DNA from 2 places in the Streptomyces sp. NPDC004658 genome. Region 2 is predicted to be linked to the other one. Evidence: riboswitches for the same ligand, from Rfam matches in the RefSeq annotation. Region 2 holds a riboswitch; the other holds the start of a gene.

Region 1 (8,937 bases), on a different contig from region 2:
GATGTCGAGGTCGCGCGCCCAGGCCTCGTCGGGGTCGTCCTCGAAGAGCCGGGTGTCGGTCGTGCAGTGGGCGGCGCTGTTGACCAGCACGTCGAGCGAGCCGAACGCGGTGACGGCGTGGGCGACGGCCCCCTCGACGGCGGCGCGGTCGGCCACGTCACAGGCGAACGCCTCGGCCGCGAGGCCCTCGCGGCGCAGGGCGGAGGCGGTCCGTTCGGCCTCGGGCAGGTCCCGGTCGGCGACCAGCACCCGGCCGCCCTCCTCGGCGAGCCGCCGGGCGACGGCCGCACCGATGCCGCGGGCGCCGCCCGTGACGAGAACTCCGTGTCCTGCAAAGCGGGTTGGATCAGTCATGCGCCGACGGTACGGCTCCTTCGGCGCCCTTTCAGCGGTTCACGCGCGGTGTCACCGGTATCCGGTGACGTCCGCCGGCTTGCCGGCGTCCTGCACCTCGACCAGGTACCGCCAGGCGTCGGGCCGGCTGCCGTCGAGGTCGGTGAAGCCGTACACCCGGGCGAGGCCGCCGCTGGAGAGGGATTGGCCGTTGAACCGGGCCACGTCGGGATCGGCGGCGAGGGCGGCGACGGCCCGGCCGGTGAAGCGGGGGGTCTCGGAGATGGCGAAGTGGGGTTCGCGCGCCAGGGCGTCCCGCCAGTTCTCCTCGCGGACGCCGTACGCGTCGAGCATGAGTTCCGAGCGCATCCAGCCCGGGGTGAGGGCGACGGCGGTGGCGCCGCGCGGGCCGAGTTCGTGACCGAGGGCGAAGGCCATGCGCAGGACGGAGGTCTTGGCGAGGTCGTAGAAGAAGTTCACCCGGTAGGTGTCGCGGTTGTAGTCGGCGGTGCCGTCGGTGACCTCCACGACCAGGCCGCCGGGCCGGCGCAGCAGCAGCGGCAGGGCGTAGTGGCTGGTGACGGCGTGCGTCTCGACCGCGAGGCGGAGCAGCCGCAGCCCGTTGTCGAGGTCGTGCTCCCACACGGGGGTGTCCCACTCGAAGAGGTTCTCGCCGCCCCAGATGTCGTTGACGAGGATGTCGAGGCGGCCCTGCTCGTCCGCGATGCGGTCCACGAGGTCCCGTACGGCGGACTTGTCGAGGTGGTCGGCGGCCACGGCGACGCCCTTCCCGCCGGCCGCGGTGACGAGGTCGGCGGTGTCCTCGACGGTCTCGGGGCGGTCGTACTCCGAGCGGTGGGCGCGGGTGCTGCGCCCGGTGGCGTAGACGGTGGCGCCGGCCGCGCCGAGTTCGACGGCGATGCCCCGTCCGGCGCCCCGGGTCGCCCCGGCGACCAGCGCCACCTTGCCCTCCAGCGGTCCTGACATGTCCGGCCTCCCGTGTGATGCGACTGTCGTGCGGCTGTTGCCGCGGTCCACTGTCGCCGGGAAGCCGGACATCTTCTGTCGCCTTTTGCACGGACCCCCGCGGTGTGCCGCCGCCGGACTCAGTGGCCGCGGGCGATCCACTCCTCCAGGTGGGGTGCCTCGTCGCCGATGGTGGTGCCGTCCCCGTGCCCGGTGAGGACCTTCGTCTCCGGCGGGAGGGTGAACAGGCGGTCGCGGAGGGAGTCGATGATGGTCGGGAAGTGGGAGTAGGAGCGTCCGGTGGCTCCGGGGCCGCCCTTGAAGAGGGTGTCGCCCGTGAACACGGTGCCGAGGCCGGGGTCGTACAGGCAGACGGCGCCGGGGGCGTGCCCGGGGGTGTGCAGAACGGTGAGGTCGGCTCCGGCGGCCTCGATGACCTGGCCGTCGAGGAGATGCCGGTCGGGGTCGCGGTGGGGGTGGGTCTGCTTCCACAGCGCCAGGTCGTCGGGGTGCAGCCAGATCGTCGCGCCGGTGCGGTCGGCGAGTTCCGGTGCCGCGTTGACGTGGTCGTTGTGGGCGTGCGTGCACACGATGGCGGTCAGGCGCCGGTCCCCGACGGCGCGGGCGATGGCCTCGGCGTCGTGGGCGGCGTCGATGACGATCACCTCCCGCTCGTCGCCGACGATCCACACGTTGTTCTCCACGTCCCAGGTGCCGCCGTCGAGGGTGAACTGACCCGCGGTGACGAGGCGTTCGATGCGCGCGGCCATCACAGCACCACCACCGAACGCAGCACGTCACCGTGGTGCATCCGCTCGAACGCCTGCTCCACCTGGTCCAGTTCGATCGTCTCGGTGACGAACGCGTCGAGCGGCAGGCGGCCTTGGAGGTGCAGGTCGATCAGCATGGGGAAGTCGCGGCTGGGCAGGCAGTCGCCGTACCAGGAGGACTTAAGGGCGCCGCCGCGGCCGAAGACGTCCAGCAGGGGCAGTTCGAGCTTCATGTCGGGCGTGGGGACGCCGACGAGGACGACGGTGCCGGCGAGGTCGCGGGCGTAGAAGGCCTGCCGGTAGGTCTCCGGGCGGCCGACGGCCTCGATGACGACGTCGGCGCCGAAGCCGCCGGTCAGCTCGCGGATCGCCTCGACCGGGTCGCTCTCCTTGGAGTTGACGGTGTGGGTGGCGCCCAGCGTGCGGGCCTTCTCCAGCTTGCGGTCGTCGATGTCGACGGCGATGATCTTCGCCGCTCCGGCCAGGTTCGACCCCGCGACGGCCGCGCCGCCGACGCCTCCGCAGCCGATGACGGCGACCGAGTCTCCCCGGCCGACGTTCCCGGTGTTGATCGCGGCGCCGATACCGGCCATCACCCCGCAGCCGAGGAGGCCCGCGACCGCCGGGGAGACGGCCGGGTCGACCTTGGTGCACTGGCCGGCCGCGACGAGCGTCTTCTCGGCGAAGGCACCGATCCCGAGAGCCGGGGAGAGCTCCTGGCCGGTGGCGGCGAGGGTCATCTTCTGCCGCGCGTTGTGGGTGTTGAAGCAGTACCAGGGACGGCCGCGCAGACAGGCCCGGCACTGCCCGCACACCGCGCGCCAGTTGAGGACGACGAAGTCGCCGGGGGCGACGTCGGTGACGCCCTCGCCGACCGACTCCACGACACCGGCGGCCTCGTGGCCGAGCAGGAAGGGGAAGTCGTCCGAGATGCCACCCTGCTTGTAGTGCAGATCGGTATGGCAGACCCCGCAGGCCTGGACGCGTACGACGGCCTCGCCGGGCCCCGGGTCCGGCACCACGATCGTCTCGACCCGTACGGGCTCGTCCTTGCCCGGTGCGATCACGCCGCGGACTTCCTGCGCCATGGTCTGGTCCCTTCCTTCGTTTGCCTTCGCCGCCGACACTACGCGCGACCGACCGGTAGCGGGGCGGACCACGAGGGGGTTCGTGGATCTTTCCGGACACGCCCGGGGTGGGATCGCCCGGCGGGCGCGGGCGGCGGCGAGGGCCGCCCCCACGGGACGGCCCTCGCGCCGAGCGGACGGGATCAGTGGATGGCGCCGACCAGGCCGAGCAGCGGCGCGGCGGGCGCGAGGACCTGCTCCACCTGGTTGAGCTGGTTCAGCTCCTGGAGGTGCCTGAGCTCCTGCACCTGTTCGGTGACCCGCGGCACCCGGCCCCGCTGCTCCGCCGGGATGTCACTGACGGCGAGCGAGTCCAGCGTGCTCAGCGCGCCGAGCTTCCCGACGAGCGGTGCGCCGGTGCCGGCCGCGTTCGCCTGGGGTACGGCGAGACCGGCGATCCCGGCGGCCAGACCGACGGCGGCGGCGATACGTCGTGTTGAGATCATGCCTTCAGCAACGGCGCCGGGCCCCGGGCGGACACGGGCGGCGGGCCGCGCTCACCCGGGAGGTGGAGCGCGGCGGCCGGGCTTGCCGGGGCGGGCGGGGCGGAGGAGTCTCGGAGGTGGGCCCGTGCGGCCCGCTCCTGGCCGGACCGCACGGGCGCCTGGACCACACGGGCACCTGAAGGAGGTCACCATGGGTACCGCGGCGGGGTCCGCCTTCGACACCGACACACTGCGCCGGGCCATCGAGGGCAACACCGGCAACAACCTTCTGTCGCTCTACGCGGACGACGCGGAGATCCGCATCGTCGACCGCAACAACCAGCCCAGTCATCCCACCGTCCTGCACGGCCGGAGCCAGATCGCCGAACTGCTGGACGACATCTACAGCCGCGACATGACGCACAGGCTGGACCAGTGCGTGGTCCAGGGGGACCACGCGGCCTACAGCGAGTCCTGCGAGTACGGGGACGGCACCCGGGTCCTCGCCGAGTCGATGGTCACCCTGCGGGACGGGAAGATCGCCGATCAGGTGATCATCCAGGCCTGGGACGAGTAGGCCCCCGCCGGGTACGACGGGAGCGGAAGGAGGCCGAGCGGGGTCCGGAGACCGTACGGCACCCTCGGTTACGCTGTACGCGGGCCGTGACTGGCGCTGAGGTGGAGCACCACCGGGGAGCGGTCCGTGGTGGTTGCCGCGCGCCTGGGCGAGGAGAGTCGATCCAGCTCAGGAGTGTGCAGCATGACCCAGGCCCGTCTGATGGACGGCACCGCGCTCGCCCGCCGCATCGTCGAGGACACCGCGCGGAAGGCCGCCGAACTCACCGAGCGCACCGGCACCGCGCCGTGTCTGGCGACCGTGCTGGTCGGCGAGGACCCGGCGTCCGTGACGTACGTCCGGATGAAGCAGAACCGCAGCCGCAAGGCCGGCATCGCCTCGCGGCACGTGGCCCTGCCCGCGAGCACCACGACCGAGGAACTCGTGGCCACCTTGCGGGAGTTGTCCGCCGACCCGGGGGTGCACGGCATCCTGCTCCAGCACCCGGTGGGCGACCACGTCGACGAGCGGGCCGCGTTCGAGGCCGTCGCGCCGGAGAAGGACGTGGACGGTGTCACCTTCGCGTCGTTCGCCACGATGAGCTTCGGGCTGCCGGGCTTCGTTTCCTGCACGCCGGGCGGCATCCTGCGGCTGCTGGACGAGTACGGCGTCGACCCGGCCGGGAAGCGGGCCGTGGTGGTCGGCCGCAGCGCCATCCTCGGCAAGCCGGCGGGCATGCTGCTGCTCGCCCGGGACGCGACCGTGACCTACTGCCACTCCCGCACCCGGGAACTGTCCGCGGTGGTCCGCGAGGCCGACATCGTGGTGGCCGCGGTCGGCCGGCCGCGGCTGATCCGCGGGCAGGACATCAAGCCGGGCGCGGTAGTCGTCGACGCGGGCTACAACCCGGGGAACGTCGGCGACGTCGACTTCGACTCGGCGGTGGAGCGGGCCTCGCTCATCACCCCGGTACCGGGAGGCGTCGGCCCGATGACGATCGCCACGCTCCTGGAGCAGACGGTCACGGCCGCCGCCCGGCAGCTGGGGGTGTGACGGGCGGGGGTGCCGGCTGCCGGGCGGCACCCCCGCCTCACGGGTCAGCGCATCCAGGCGCTGTAGTCCATGACGTCCCCCGCCTTGACGCCGTACTCGGGGGCGTCCCGGGTGAAGGTGGTCTCCAGGCCGAGGACGGTGCCGGTGCGCGGGTCGAGGATCAGCATCCGCCGGCCTCCCCGGCCCTCGTACACGTACGCCTGCCCCGGGCGGCCGAGGCGATCGGTCACCTGTCCCGCGGGCCGCAGCCCCTTGGCGTCCGCGAGGACCCTGACCAGTGCCGCCGACTCGCGGGCGCCCAGCGTCCAGTGGTCCAGCAGCTCTTCGACGCCGTCGAGGAGCTGCGGGGTGCCCGGGGAATCGGTGCGGACGCTCTCGGCCAGGTAGGCGCGCAGCGCGCCCGGGGTGTGCGGCGGCGGGGCCGCGGGCGGGGCGTCGCTCCAGCTCGGCGGGTAGGTGACCCGGCTGAGGACGTGGCCGTCGGCCACCAGGCGGGGGTCTCCGCCCTCGTCGGTGACGACCGGGCGGCCCGGCCGGCGCGGGTCGGTCGCCACGACCAGTTCGGTGTGGCTGTCGTCCGCGCGCCAGCGCACGACCCGCTCCTCGGGCAGGGTGACGGGCGGCTTCCCGTCGGTCATGCTCAGGCTCCACGACTGCACGTGCGTGCCCTTGCGCAGGCGCGGTGAGCCGTCGGCGGCGGCGGTCGCGGCCCGTTCCGCCAGCCGCGTCAGCGGGACGGGCGTGGAGTCGGCGCGGACGGTCAGCGGCCGGGGCGCGGCGAGGGCGGGCTGCGGGTCCGGCCCGCCGACCAGCGCGGCGAACGCGGTCGCCAGTACGACGCCGGTGGCGGCGAGGCCCCACAGCAGCCGGGCGCGGGGGACGCGGCGCGTCGGACCGGGTTGACGCAGCAGCCGCTCCAGCCGCCGCTCGGCACACTGGTCCAGGGGCCCGTCACCGAAGTACGGCCCGTCGTCCCGTACGGGGTTGGCCCGCCGGAGGAGTTCGAGTTCGTCAGGCATGTCGGGGGTCCTTGCGCAGGCGAGCGTCGGCGGTGGGCACGGGGCGGGACGACCGCCGGCCGGAACGGCCCCCGCCGTCGGCCGACGGCCCCCCGGGGAACACCTCGGAGGGCACTCCGGGCGACGACCCGCGGGGGCTCGGGCGCGACCCGGACGGCGCTTCGGGCGACGGTCCGCCGGGGCGCGACCCCCCTGACACCGCCGGCGACGGCCCACCGGAACGCGACTGGGGCGGCACTTCGGGCGACGACCCGCGGGGGCTCGGGCGCGACTCCGGCGGCACCACCGGCGACGCTCCCCCAAGAGGCCACTCGCGGGGCACTTCGGGCGACAGCCCGCGAAGGCTCAGGCGCGACCCGGACGGCGCTTCGGGCGACGGTCCGCCGGGGCGCGACCCGGGCGGCGCAGCCGGTGAGGGCCCACCGGAGTGCGACTCGGGCGGCACGTCGGGTGGCGGCCCCGCAGGGCACAGGCGGGCTATCTCCGTGCGCAGGCGGCGGCGGGCGCGGTGGAGGCGCATCGCTGCCGCGCGGCGGCCGCAGCCGAGGGCGACCGCGATCTCCTCGGCGCCGAGCTCCTCCCAGGCGGCGAGGCGCAGCACCTCCTGGTCGGCCGGGGACAGCCGGTCCAGCGCCTCGTGCACCCAGGCGCCCGGCGCCTCAGCGTCGGGGCCCGCCGCGATGTGCCGGCCGTGCGCGGCCTCGTCGTTGCCCAGCCGGTCCACCAGCCGGCGCCGGCGCCCGTAGCCGCGTACCGCGTTGGCCAGGCAGTTCCGGGCCACCCCGTACAGCCAGGGCAGCGGCGCGGCCGGCAGGTCGGCCCGGCGCCGCCAGGCGACCGTGAACACCTCCGCCACCACTTCCTCCACCTCGTCGGTCCGCCCCTGCAGCCGTCTGGCGACATAACGGCTGACCGCCCAGTAGTGCTCGCGATAGGCAGCGGCGAAGATCTCGTCGTTGCTCATGCTCGGTTCGTGTCCGGCACCCCCCGGATCGTCACACCCTCCTCCCGTGATGCTCCTCGCGTCCCCCGAGTGTGACCCGCGGGCCGGGCACGGACACAGGCGGGGCGTGAAGAGGATCCGAGACACCAGAGCCGTGCAGTGGCTCACCAGCACCGATCACAAGACGATCGGCACGCTCTATCTGGCGACGTCGTTCGCGTTCTTCCTGATCGGTGGCGTGATGGCGCTGCTCATGCGCGCCGAGCTGGCCCGGCCGGGCCTGCAGATCATGTCGAACGAGCAGTTCAACCAGGCGTTCACGATGCACGGCACCGTGATGCTGCTGATGTTCGCCACCCCGCTGTTCGCCGGCTTCGCGAACTGGATCATGCCGCTCCAGATCGGCGCGCCCGACGTGGCGTTCCCGCGGCTGAACATGTTCGCCTACTGGCTGTACCTGTTCGGCTCGCTCATCGCGGTCGGCGGCTTCCTCACCCCGCAGGGCGCGGCCGACTTCGGCTGGTTCGCCTACTCCCCGCTGTCGGACGCGGTCCGCTCGCCGGGCATCGGCGCCGACATGTGGATCATGGGTCTGGCCTTCTCCGGCTTCGGCACCATCCTCGGCTCGGTCAACTTCATCACCACGATCATCTGCATGCGCGCCCCGGGCATGACCATGTTCCGCATGCCGATCTTCGTGTGGAACGTGCTGCTGACCGGTGTCCTGGTCCTGCTGGCCTTCCCGGTCCTCGCGGCCGCGCTGTTCGCCCTGGAGGCGGACCGCAAGTTCGGCGCCCACGTCTTCGACGCCGCCAACGGCGGAGCCCTGCTCTGGCAACACCTCTTCTGGTTCTTCGGCCATCCCGAGGTGTACATCATCGCGCTGCCGTTCTTCGGCATCATCAGCGAAGTCATCCCGGTGTTCTCCCGCAAGCCGATGTTCGGCTACATGGGCCTGATCGCCGCGACCATCGCGATCGCCGGTCTGTCCGTGACCGTGTGGGCGCACCACATGTACGTCACCGGCGGTGTGCTGCTGCCGTTCTTCTCGTTCATGACGTTCCTGATCGCGGTGCCGACCGGTGTGAAGTTCTTCAACTGGATCGGCACGATGTGGAAGGGAAGCCTGTCGTTCGAGACGCCGATGCTGTGGGTGATGGGATTCCTCATCACCTTCGTCTTCGGCGGGCTCACCGGCGTCATGCTCGCCTCCCCGCCGATCGACTTCCACGTCTCCGACTCGTACTTCGTGGTGGCCCACTTCCACTACGTGGTCTTCGGCACGGTCGTCTTCGCCATGTTCTCCGGCTTCCACTTCTGGTGGCCCAAGTTCACCGGCAAGATGCTCGACGAGCGTCTCGGCAAGATCACCTTCTGGACGCTGTTCACCGGCTTCCACGGCACCTTCCTGGTCCAGCACTGGCTGGGCGCCCAGGGCATGCAGCGCCGGATTCCGGACTACCTCGCGGCCGAGGGGCTCACCACGCTCAACACGGTCTCCTCGGTCTTCTCGTTCCTGCTCGGCTCCTCCCTGCTGCCGTTCCTCTACAACGTCTGGAAGACCGCCAGGTACGGCACGCCGGTCGGCGTCGACGACCCCTGGGGCTACGGCCGCTCGCTGGAGTGGGCGACGTCCTGCCCGCCGCCCCGGCACAACTTCCTCGCTCTCCCCCCGATCCGCAGCGAGTCCCCGGCGTTCGACCTGCACCACCCCGGTGTCCCCGTCGCGGAGCGGGAGTTGACCG
Region 2 (8,937 bases):
GGGTCACGGGAATCGCCGCCGGCCTGCACGCGGTCCTGCGGCTGCCGCCCGGAACGGAGGAGTCGGTGGTCCAGGCGGCGGCATGGCAGGGCCTGGCCCTGCACGGCCTGTCCTTCCACCGCCATCCGCAGGCCGTCACGGATCCGCTGGACGCCCTGGTCGTCGGCTACGGCACCCCACCGGACAGCGCGTGGGCGGGCGCGCTGGAGGCACTGTGCCGGGTGCTGCCCTGAGGGACATTCGGTGACACCAGGGGGCGCGGGGAAGCCGCGAGCCCCACGTGCGCGCAGCCGCGAGACGCCGCGGGCTATTCCGCCGGCGCCTCCCCGAACCGCGCCAGCGCCAGCGCCCCGGCCACCGCCACCGCGAAGCCCAGTGCCGCGAGCCATCCCAGTCCCTCCCGGGTGCGGTCCCCGAGCCAGACCACCCCCACCGCGGCCGGTCCGAGCGTCTCGCCGAGCACCATCCCGGCCGTCGCGGTCGTCACCGAGCCCCGCTGGAGGGCCGAGGTGAGCAGCAGGAACGCGGCACCGCCGCCGAGCAGCAGGGCATACGTGGCCGGGTTGCCCAGCAGGTCGGCCACGCGCAGCGAGTCGATCAGCCGTACCGCCACCTCCACCACCCCGAACCCGAACCCGGCGCCGAGCCCCAGCAGCAGCGCCCGGGTCCGGCCGGACAGGCGCCCGCCGACGCCGCCGAGCAGCAGCACACCGGCCGCCGCCGCGACCATCGCGTACCGCAGCCAGTCCGGCCCGTCCCGGTCGCCCTCGGCGCCCGAGGCCAGCCCCAGCAGGGCCAGCCCCGCGCACACCACCCCCACGGCGGCCCACTCCACCCCGCTCAGCCGGACCCCGAGCAGCCGCGCCGCCACCACAGCCGTCACCGCGAGGCTGGCCGCCAGCGCCGCGCCCACCGCGTAGATCGGCACCGACCGCAGGGCCGCGATCTGGAGCAGGAAGCCCAGCCCGTCCAGCGCGAGACCGGCGAGATACCGCCACTGCCGCAGCGCCCGCAGCAGCAGCGCCGCGTCCCCGCCACCCCCCTCGGCGCCCGCCGCCCGCGCGGCCACCGCCTGCAACACCGTCGCCGTACCGAAGCAGACCGCCGCGCCAATGGCGCACACCATTCCAAACAGCACGAAGTGACTCTAGGCGAGGGGCAGATGAAAGACCCGCCGGGGGGAACACTCACACCGATCTCTAGGCTGGCCGCGAACACGGCACCGGAATCCGACGGGGGAGACACACATGGACCGTACACGCCGACCACTCCGCTCCGGCACGGTCGTCCTGGGCGGCGTGGGCCTGCTGGCCGCCGCGCTCACCGCCTGCTCGTCCGAACCCGACAAGCGCTGCGTCGACCGTGACAGCTACAACCTCGCCAAGGGGTACAAGGTCGTCTCGGACAAGAACTGCACGACCTCCGGCGCGTCCGGGAAGACCACGGGCAGGAAGACGCCGGGCAGGAAGACGACCGTCAAGAAGGTCGACGCCGCCTGGTACTACGAGGGCGACGAGAAGAACGGCTGGGTCGACGGCGGCTCCTTCACCAAGCCCGGCAAGGGCTCGGGCAGCGGCTCGTCCGACGATGACGACGACCACCACAGCGGAAGCGGCGGAGTCCACCGCGGCGGCTTCGGCGGCGGCAAGGGCAGCTCCGGCGGCTGACCGGAACACGCCCATGGAACGCCGTACCACCACCCCCCGCCCCGGCTGGCAGCAGACCGTGGAGGCGCAGGGCCTGGTCTACCCGCTCACCCGCCACCCCGACGGCTCGCTGCGCCCCTACTGGGACGAGAGCGCCTACTACGTCTTCACCCTGGACGAGGTGGAGGCGCTGGAGGAGACCGTCGAGGAGCTCCACCGCATGTGCCTGGCCGCCGCCGAGCACATCGTGTCCGAGAACCGCCTCGCGGACCTCGGCATCACGGACCCGCGCGTGGCCGCCGCGGTCACCGAGGCCTGGCACCGGCGTGCCGAACTGCCCTCCGTCTACGGCCGTTTCGACCTGCGCCACGACGGCACGGGACCGGCGAAGCTGCTGGAGTACAACGCCGACACCCCGACCTCGCTGGTGGAGGCCGCCTCCCCGCAGTGGTTCTGGATGGAGGACCGCTTCCCCGGCGCGGACCAGTGGAACTCCCTGCACGAACGCCTGGTGGAGGCCTGGCGCGCCCAGTCCGCGCTGCTGCCCGCCGGCAGCCCGCTGCACTTCGCGCACTCCTCGGCCGACGAACTCGGCGAGGACCTGATGACGGTCGCCTACCTGAAGGAGACCGCCGAACAGGCCGGCCTCACCACCGACTGGCTGGCCATGGAGGAGATCGGCTGGGACACCCTCTCCGGCCGCTTCGTCGACAACCGGCTCCGCTTCATCCGCGGCATCTTCAAGCTCTACCCCTGGGAGTGGCTCACCACCGACGCCTTCGGCGGACACGTCCTGGACACCCTGGACAACGGCGGCGGCACCGGCAGCACCCTGTGGATCGAACCGGCCTGGAAGATGCTCCTGAGCAACAAGGCCCTCCTGGCCGTCCTCTGGGAGCTGTACCCCGGCCACCCGAACCTCCTCCCCGCCTACCTGGACGGCCCCCGGGAGCTGGCCGGCACGACGGGCTACGTGGCCAAGCCCCTCCTCGGCCGCGAGGGCGAGGGCGTCACCGTCCACGCGCCCGGCGCCCCGCCCGTCCTGCGCGAAGAGCCGTGCTGCTACCAGGAGTTGGCCCCGCTGCCCGCCTTCGACGGCAACCACGTGGTGCTGGGCGCCTGGGTGGTCCGGGACGAACCCGCGGGCCTCGGCATCCGCGAGTCCACCGGCCTGATCACCGACGAGTACGCCCGCTTCCTGCCCCATGTGATCCTCTAGCCGGCAGCCGCCGCGGCGCTCCCGAGCAGCGTCTCCACCGCCGCCCGCGCATGCCGTGCCGGGGCCGGGTCGCCGGTGACGGCCGCGGTGACGATGGCTCCCTCGGCGAGCAGGAAGACCGGTTCGGCCACCGGTGCGCCGGTGGCGCGGACCCAGGTCGCCAGCTGGTCGTGGAAGGCGCGCTTGTGGGCGCGGACCTCCGCCAGAACCGGCTCGGACGACGCGCCGAGTTCGCCGTGGGCGTTGATCCAGGCGCAGCCGCGGAAGCCGGGCTCCGCGAACCACGCGGCGAGCCAGTCGAAGACGGCGAGCACCCGTGCGCGAGGGTCCTGGACACTCTCCACGTGGGCCGCGAGGTGTGCGCGCCAGCGCCGGTCGCGGTGCCTGAGCACGGCGACGACCAGCTCCTCCTTGGTCGGGAAGAGCCGGTAGATCCGCTTCAGGGGCAGACCGGAGGCCTCGCGGACCCGGTCCATGCCGACCGCCTGGATGCCGTGCGCGTAGAAGAGCGCCTCGGCCGCGTCCAGGAGCGCTTCGCGGTCCCGGCGGTTCTGTTCCTCGGTGACGGCGGCGGGCATCGGTCTCCTTGACGTCGAGAACGGGCGTTCTCTATCGTAGACCCATCGATGGAGAACGATCGTTCTCGAAGATGTCCGGACCTCCGCCCCGCCCCCGCCCGAGGAGACCGCCGTGCCCGAAGACCGCCCGCCCTACCCGCCGTTCACCCTGGAGACCGCCCTCCAGAAGGTCCAGGCGGCCGAGGACGCCTGGAACACCCGCGACCCCCACCGGGTGGCGCTCGCCTACACCCCGGACTCCGTCTGGCGGAACCGCGACCGGTTCGTCACCGGCCGCGAGGAGATCGTCACCTTCCTGACCGAGAAGTGGGAGCGCGAGCGGGACTACGCCCTCCGCAAGGGCCTGTGGAGCTTCCACGACAACCGCATCGCCGTCCGCTTCCAGTACGAGTCCCGCGACGCCGACGGCCAGTGGTGGCGCTCCTACGGCAACGAACTGTGGGAGTTCGACCGGCACGGCCTGATGCTCCGCCGCGAGGCCAGCATCAACGACGTCCCCATCGCGGAATCCGACCGGCGCATCTTCGGACCCCGGCCCGCCGACGAGCACGGCGTCGACTTCCCCCTGCACTGATCACGCCCCGGACAGCACCGCCCGCAGCTGCTCCACCCCCCAGTCCAGGTCCTCCTCGCCGATCACCAGCGGAGGCGCGATCCGGATGGTCGACCCGTGGGTCTCCTTGGCCAGGACCCCACGGGCCAGCAGCCGCTCGGAGACCTCCCGTCCGGTGCCGACCGCCGGGGAGACGTCCACCCCGGCCCACAGTCCCCGCCCCCGCACCGCCGTCACCCGGCCCGTGCCGGGCAGCTCGCCCAGCTGTCCGTGCAGCCGCTCGCCCAGCCGCGCCGCCCGCTCCTGGTACTCACCGGTCCGCAACAGGGCCATCACCTCCAGCGCCACCGCGCAGGCCAGCGGATTCCCGCCGAACGTCGACCCGTGCTCGCCCGGCCGGTACACCCCGAGCACCGCCGCGCTCGACACCACGGCCGACACCGGCAGGATCCCGCCGCCCAGCGCCTTGCCCAGCAGGTACACGTCCGGCACCACCCCCTCGTGCTCGCACGCGAAGGTCCGCCCGGTGCGCCCCAGGCCCGACTGGATCTCGTCGGCGACGAAGAGGACGTTCCGCTCGCGGGTCAGCTCCCGCACCCCGGCCAGATACCCGGCCGGCGGCACGATCACCCCGGACTCGCCCTGGATCGGCTCCAGCAGCACCGCCACCGTGTTCTCCGTCAGCGCCGACCGCATCGCGGTCAGGTCCCCGTACGGCACGATCTCGAAGCCCGGGGTGTACGGCCCGAAGTCCGCGCGGGCCTCCGGATCGGTGGAGAAGCTGATGACCGTCGTCGTACGACCGTGGAAGTTGCCGCCCGCCACGACGATCTTCGCCATCTCCCCGGGCACCCCCTTCACCCGGTACCCCCACTTCCGGGCCGTCTTCACCGCGCTCTCCACCGCCTCCGCCCCCGTGTTCACGGGCAGCACCATCTCCATCCCGCACAGCTCGGCCAGCTCCGTGCAGAACGCGGCGAACCGGTCGTGGTGGAAGGCGCGGGAGGTCAGCGTCACCCGGTCCAGCTGCCGCCGGGCCGCCTCGGCCAGCCGCCGGTTGCCGTGCCCGAAATTCAGCGCCGAGTAGCCGGCCAGCAGATCCAGATAGCGCCGCCCCGCCACATCCGTCAGCCAGGCGCCCTCGCCCGTGGCGATCACCACCGGCAGCGGGTCGTAGGTGGGCGCGCAGTGCGCGCCGGCGGCGGCGATGAGGTCTTGCGCAGCGGTCACGGCCTCTCCCGGAGACGACTCGGACTCGACGGTGACCTCCTTCTTATCCTCGCTCGCATGGTGGACGCGGGACCTGCCCCGCGCGGCGCGCCCGGTAGGCTGACGAGCGGGCCGTGACTGGCGCGCTTGGGATGGGACGGACCATCAGGGAGCGGCCCGAGCGGGAAAGAGTGCCGTGCGCCTGGGCCGAACGTGAACGCTGTACGCACACCGTCCGGAGGTCCCCCGATGCCCGAGAATTCCGCCCCCCTCTCCACCGAGTCGACGGCCTTTCGCGCCGCCCTCGACGTGATCCGCGCCGTCGAACCGCGCGTCGCCGACGCCATCGGCCAGGAGGTCACCGACCAGCGCGAGATGCTCAAGCTGATCGCCTCGGAGAACTACGCCTCCCCGGCGACCCTGCTCGCGATGGGCAACTGGTTCAGCGACAAGTACGCCGAGGGCACCGTCGGCCGCCGCTTCTACGCCGGCTGCCGCAACGTCGACACCGTCGAGTCCCTCGCCGCCGAGCACGCCCGCGAACTCTTCGGCGCCCGCCACGCCTACGTCCAGCCGCACTCCGGCATCGACGCCAACCTGGTCGCCTTCTGGGCCGTCCTCGCCGACCGCGTCGAGGCGCCCTTCCTGGAGAAGACCGGCGCCCGCCAGGTCAACGACCTGACCGAGGCCGACTGGGCCGAGCTCCGCCAGGCCTTCGGCAACCAGCGCATGCTCGGCATGTCCCTGGACGCCGGCGGCCACCTCACCCACGGCTTCCGCCCGAACATCTCCGGCAAGATGTTCGACCAGCGCTCCTACGGCACCGCCCCGGCCACCGGCCTGATCGACTACGAGGCCCTGCGCGTCCAGGCCCGCGAGTTCAAGCCGCTGATCATCGTCGCTGGCTACTCCGCGTACCCCCGGCTGGTGAACTTCCGGATCATGCGGGAGATCGCCGACGAGGTCGGCGCCACCCTCATGGTCGACATGGCGCACTTCGCCGGCCTGGTCGCGGGCAAGGTCCTCACCGGCGACTTCGACCCGGTCCCGCACGCCCAGATCGTCACCACGACCACCCACAAGTCGCTGCGCGGCCCGCGCGGCGGCATGGTCCTGTGCGACGACTCCCTCAAGGACCAGGTCGACCGCGGCTGCCCCATGGTCCTCGGCGGCCCGCTCCCGCACGTCATGGCCGCCAAGGCCGTCGCCCTGGCCGAGGCCCGGCAGCCCGCCTTCCAGGACTACGCCCAGCGGATCGTGGACAACTCCCGCGCCCTCGCCGAGGGCCTGATGCGCCGCGGCGCCACCCTCGTCACCGGCGGCACCGACAACCACCTCTGCCTGATCGACGTCGCCACCTCCTACGGCCTCACCGGCCGTCAGGCCGAGGCCGCCCTGCTCGACTCCGGCATCGTCACCAACCGCAACGCCATCCCGGCCGACCCCAACGGCGCCTGGTACACCTCCGGCATCCGCATCGGCACCCCGGCGCTGACCACCCGTGGCCTCGGCACCGCGGAGATGGACGAGGTGGCGGGCCTGATCGACCGCGTCCTCACCACCACCGAACCGGGCACCACCAAGTCCGGCGCCCCGTCCAAGGCGGCCCACGTCCTGGACGAGAAGGTCGCCCAGGAGATCTCCCAGCGAGCCACGGACCTGGTCGCGGGCTTCCCCCTCTACCCGCAGGTCGACCTCGGCTGAAGCGCCCCCGAAGGGGGCGCGGGGAACTGCGCGACCAGGCGTCACGGTCCGCAGTTCCCCACGCACCGAGCCCCCCGGGCTCTCTGCGAGAATGGGGACATGGCGAATGACCGACCTCGCGTGCTCTCCGGCATCCAGCCCACGGCTGGCTCGTTCCACCTCGGCAACTACCTCGGCGCCGTCCGCCAGTGGGTGGCCCTCCAGGAGTCCCACGACGCCTTCTACATGGTCGTCGACCTGCACGCGATCACGGTCCCGCAGGACCCGAAGGAACTGCGCGCCAACACCCGGCTCGCCGCCGCCCAGCTGCTGGCCGCCGGCCTCGACGCGGACCGCTGCACGCTCTTCGTGCAGAGCCACGTCCCCGAGCACGCCCAGCTGGCCTGGATCATGAACTGCCTCACCGGCTTCGGCGAGGCCAGCCGCATGACCCAGTTCAAGGACAAGTCCGCCAAGCAGGGCGCCGACCGCGCCTCCGTCGGCCTCTTCACGTACCCGATCCTCCAGGTCGCGGACATCCTGCTGTACCAGGCCCATGAGGTGCCCGTCGGCGAGGACCAGCGCCAGCACATCGAGCTGACCCGCGATCTCGCCGAACGCTTCAACGGCCGCTTCGGCGACACCTTCACCATCCCGAAGCCGTACATCCTCAAGGAGACGGCGAAGATCTACGACCTCCAGGACCCGACGGTCAAGATGAGCAAGTCGGCGTCCACGCCGAAGGGCCTCATCAACCTCCTCGACGAGCCCAAGGCCACGGCCAAGAAGGTCAAGAGCGCCGTCACCGACACGGACACGGTGATCCGCTACGACGCCGAGAACAAGCCGGGCGTCTCCAACCTCCTCACCATCTACTCCACGCTCACCGGCAAGACCGTCGCCGAACTGGAGCAGGAGTACGAGGGCAAGATGTACGGCGCGCTCAAGACCGACCTCGCCGACATCATGGTCGAGTTCGTCACCCCGTTCCGCGAGCGCACCCAGCAGTACCTGGACGACTCCGAGACGCTCGACGCGGTCCTCGCCAAGGGCGCGGAGAAGGCGCGTGCCGTCGCCGCCGAGACCCTCGCGCAGGCGTACGACCGCGTGGGCTTCCTCCCCGCCAAGCACTGAGGCGTACGACCGCACGGGTCCGCGCGGGCGGAGCGCTGCACATCACTTCCGCTGCGCCTGCCCGAAGGACATCCGTGGCCGTACAGTCGATAACCGACGGCCGGGACGAGACGGCCGAGAAGACGACAGACGCGACGACAGGAGACGACGTGGGGACCGTAACGATCGGCGTGTCGATCGCGGTCCCGGAGCCTCACGGCAGCCTGCTCCAGGAGCGGCGCGCGGGCTTCGGCGACGCCGCGGCTCACGGCATCCCCACGCACGTCACGCTGCTGCCGCCGACCGAGGTGGACGAGGCCGACCTGCCGGCGATCGACGCGCACCTCTGCGAGGTCGCCACCGCGGGCCGGCCCTTTCCGATGCGGCTGTCGGGCACCGGCACCTTCCGGCCCCTGTCGCCGGTGGTCTACGTGCGGGTCGTCCAGGGCGCCGACGCGTGCGCCTGGCTCCAGCAGCGCATCCGGGACGCCTCCGGCCCCGTGGCGCGCGAGTTGCAGTTCCCGTACCACCCGCATGTCACCGTCGCCCACGGCATCGACGAGGCGGGCATGGACCGCGCCTTCGAGGAGCTGGCGGACTTCGAGGCCGAGTGGCCGTGCACCGGCTTCGCGCTGTACGAGCAGGGCCCCGACGGCGTCTGGCGCAAGCTGCGCGAGTACACCTTCGGGGGGCCCGTCGTGCCGCCCCAGCCGGGCCGCACCGAAGTGGAACGGGGCACGATCGCCAGCCGTTAGGCCATCATCAGCCGGCGGTACACCACGCGGGGCGCATGCCGCAGGGCCGCCATCAGCGGGCGGAGCGCGCCCGGCACCCACACCGTCTCCGAGCGCCGGCGCAGGCCCAGTTCGATCGCTGTCGCCACCGCCTCGGGCGTGCTGGAGAGCGGCGTCCGCACCCGGCCCGCCGTCCGCCCCG

What was found. A riboswitch is a leader RNA that binds a small molecule or an ion and turns the genes downstream of it on or off. The one in region 2 is predicted to bind ZMP and ZTP.
Region 1: it holds a riboswitch for ZMP and ZTP, as region 2 does, so the genes downstream of both, ABZV94_RS25000 (bifunctional 5,10-methylenetetrahydrofolate dehydrogenase/5,10-methenyltetrahydrofolate cyclohydrolase) here and ABZV94_RS23460 (glycine hydroxymethyltransferase) in region 2, are expected to answer to the same signal.

The regions. Positions count from the first base shown of each region.
Region 1 covers NZ_JBEXKG010000081.1:18,952-27,888, forward strand. Annotated here, with positions in the region: gene ABZV94_RS24970 (SDR family NAD(P)-dependent oxidoreductase) at 1-354, opposite strand, end outside; gene ABZV94_RS24975 (SDR family oxidoreductase) at 406-1,320, opposite strand; gene ABZV94_RS24980 (MBL fold metallo-hydrolase) at 1,440-2,069, opposite strand; gene ABZV94_RS24985 (S-(hydroxymethyl)mycothiol dehydrogenase) at 2,069-3,157, opposite strand; gene ABZV94_RS24990 (hypothetical protein) at 3,340-3,642, opposite strand; gene ABZV94_RS24995 (nuclear transport factor 2 family protein) at 3,833-4,198, shown strand; ZMP/ZTP riboswitch at 4,275-4,355, shown strand; gene ABZV94_RS25000 (bifunctional 5,10-methylenetetrahydrofolate dehydrogenase/5,10-methenyltetrahydrofolate cyclohydrolase) at 4,382-5,230, shown strand; gene ABZV94_RS25005 (CU044_5270 family protein) at 5,275-6,249, opposite strand; partial or broken gene ABZV94_RS25010 (sigma-70 family RNA polymerase sigma factor) at 6,713-7,213, opposite strand; gene ctaD (cytochrome c oxidase subunit I) at 7,320-8,937, shown strand, end outside.
Region 2 covers NZ_JBEXKG010000072.1:15,150-24,086, forward strand. Annotated here, with positions in the region: gene ABZV94_RS23425 (PLP-dependent aminotransferase family protein) at 1-233, shown strand, start outside; gene ABZV94_RS23430 (hypothetical protein) at 308-1,126, opposite strand; gene ABZV94_RS23435 (hypothetical protein) at 1,248-1,667, shown strand; gene ABZV94_RS23440 (glutathionylspermidine synthase family protein) at 1,681-2,865, shown strand; gene ABZV94_RS23445 (TetR/AcrR family transcriptional regulator) at 2,862-3,443, opposite strand; gene ABZV94_RS23450 (nuclear transport factor 2 family protein) at 3,556-4,017, shown strand; gene rocD (ornithine--oxo-acid transaminase) at 4,018-5,226, opposite strand; ZMP/ZTP riboswitch at 5,330-5,420, shown strand; gene ABZV94_RS23460 (glycine hydroxymethyltransferase) at 5,455-6,909, shown strand; gene trpS (tryptophan--tRNA ligase) at 7,009-8,022, shown strand; gene ABZV94_RS23470 (2'-5' RNA ligase family protein) at 8,172-8,756, shown strand; gene ABZV94_RS23475 (decaprenylphospho-beta-D-erythro-pentofuranosid-2-ulose 2-reductase) at 8,753-8,937, opposite strand, start outside.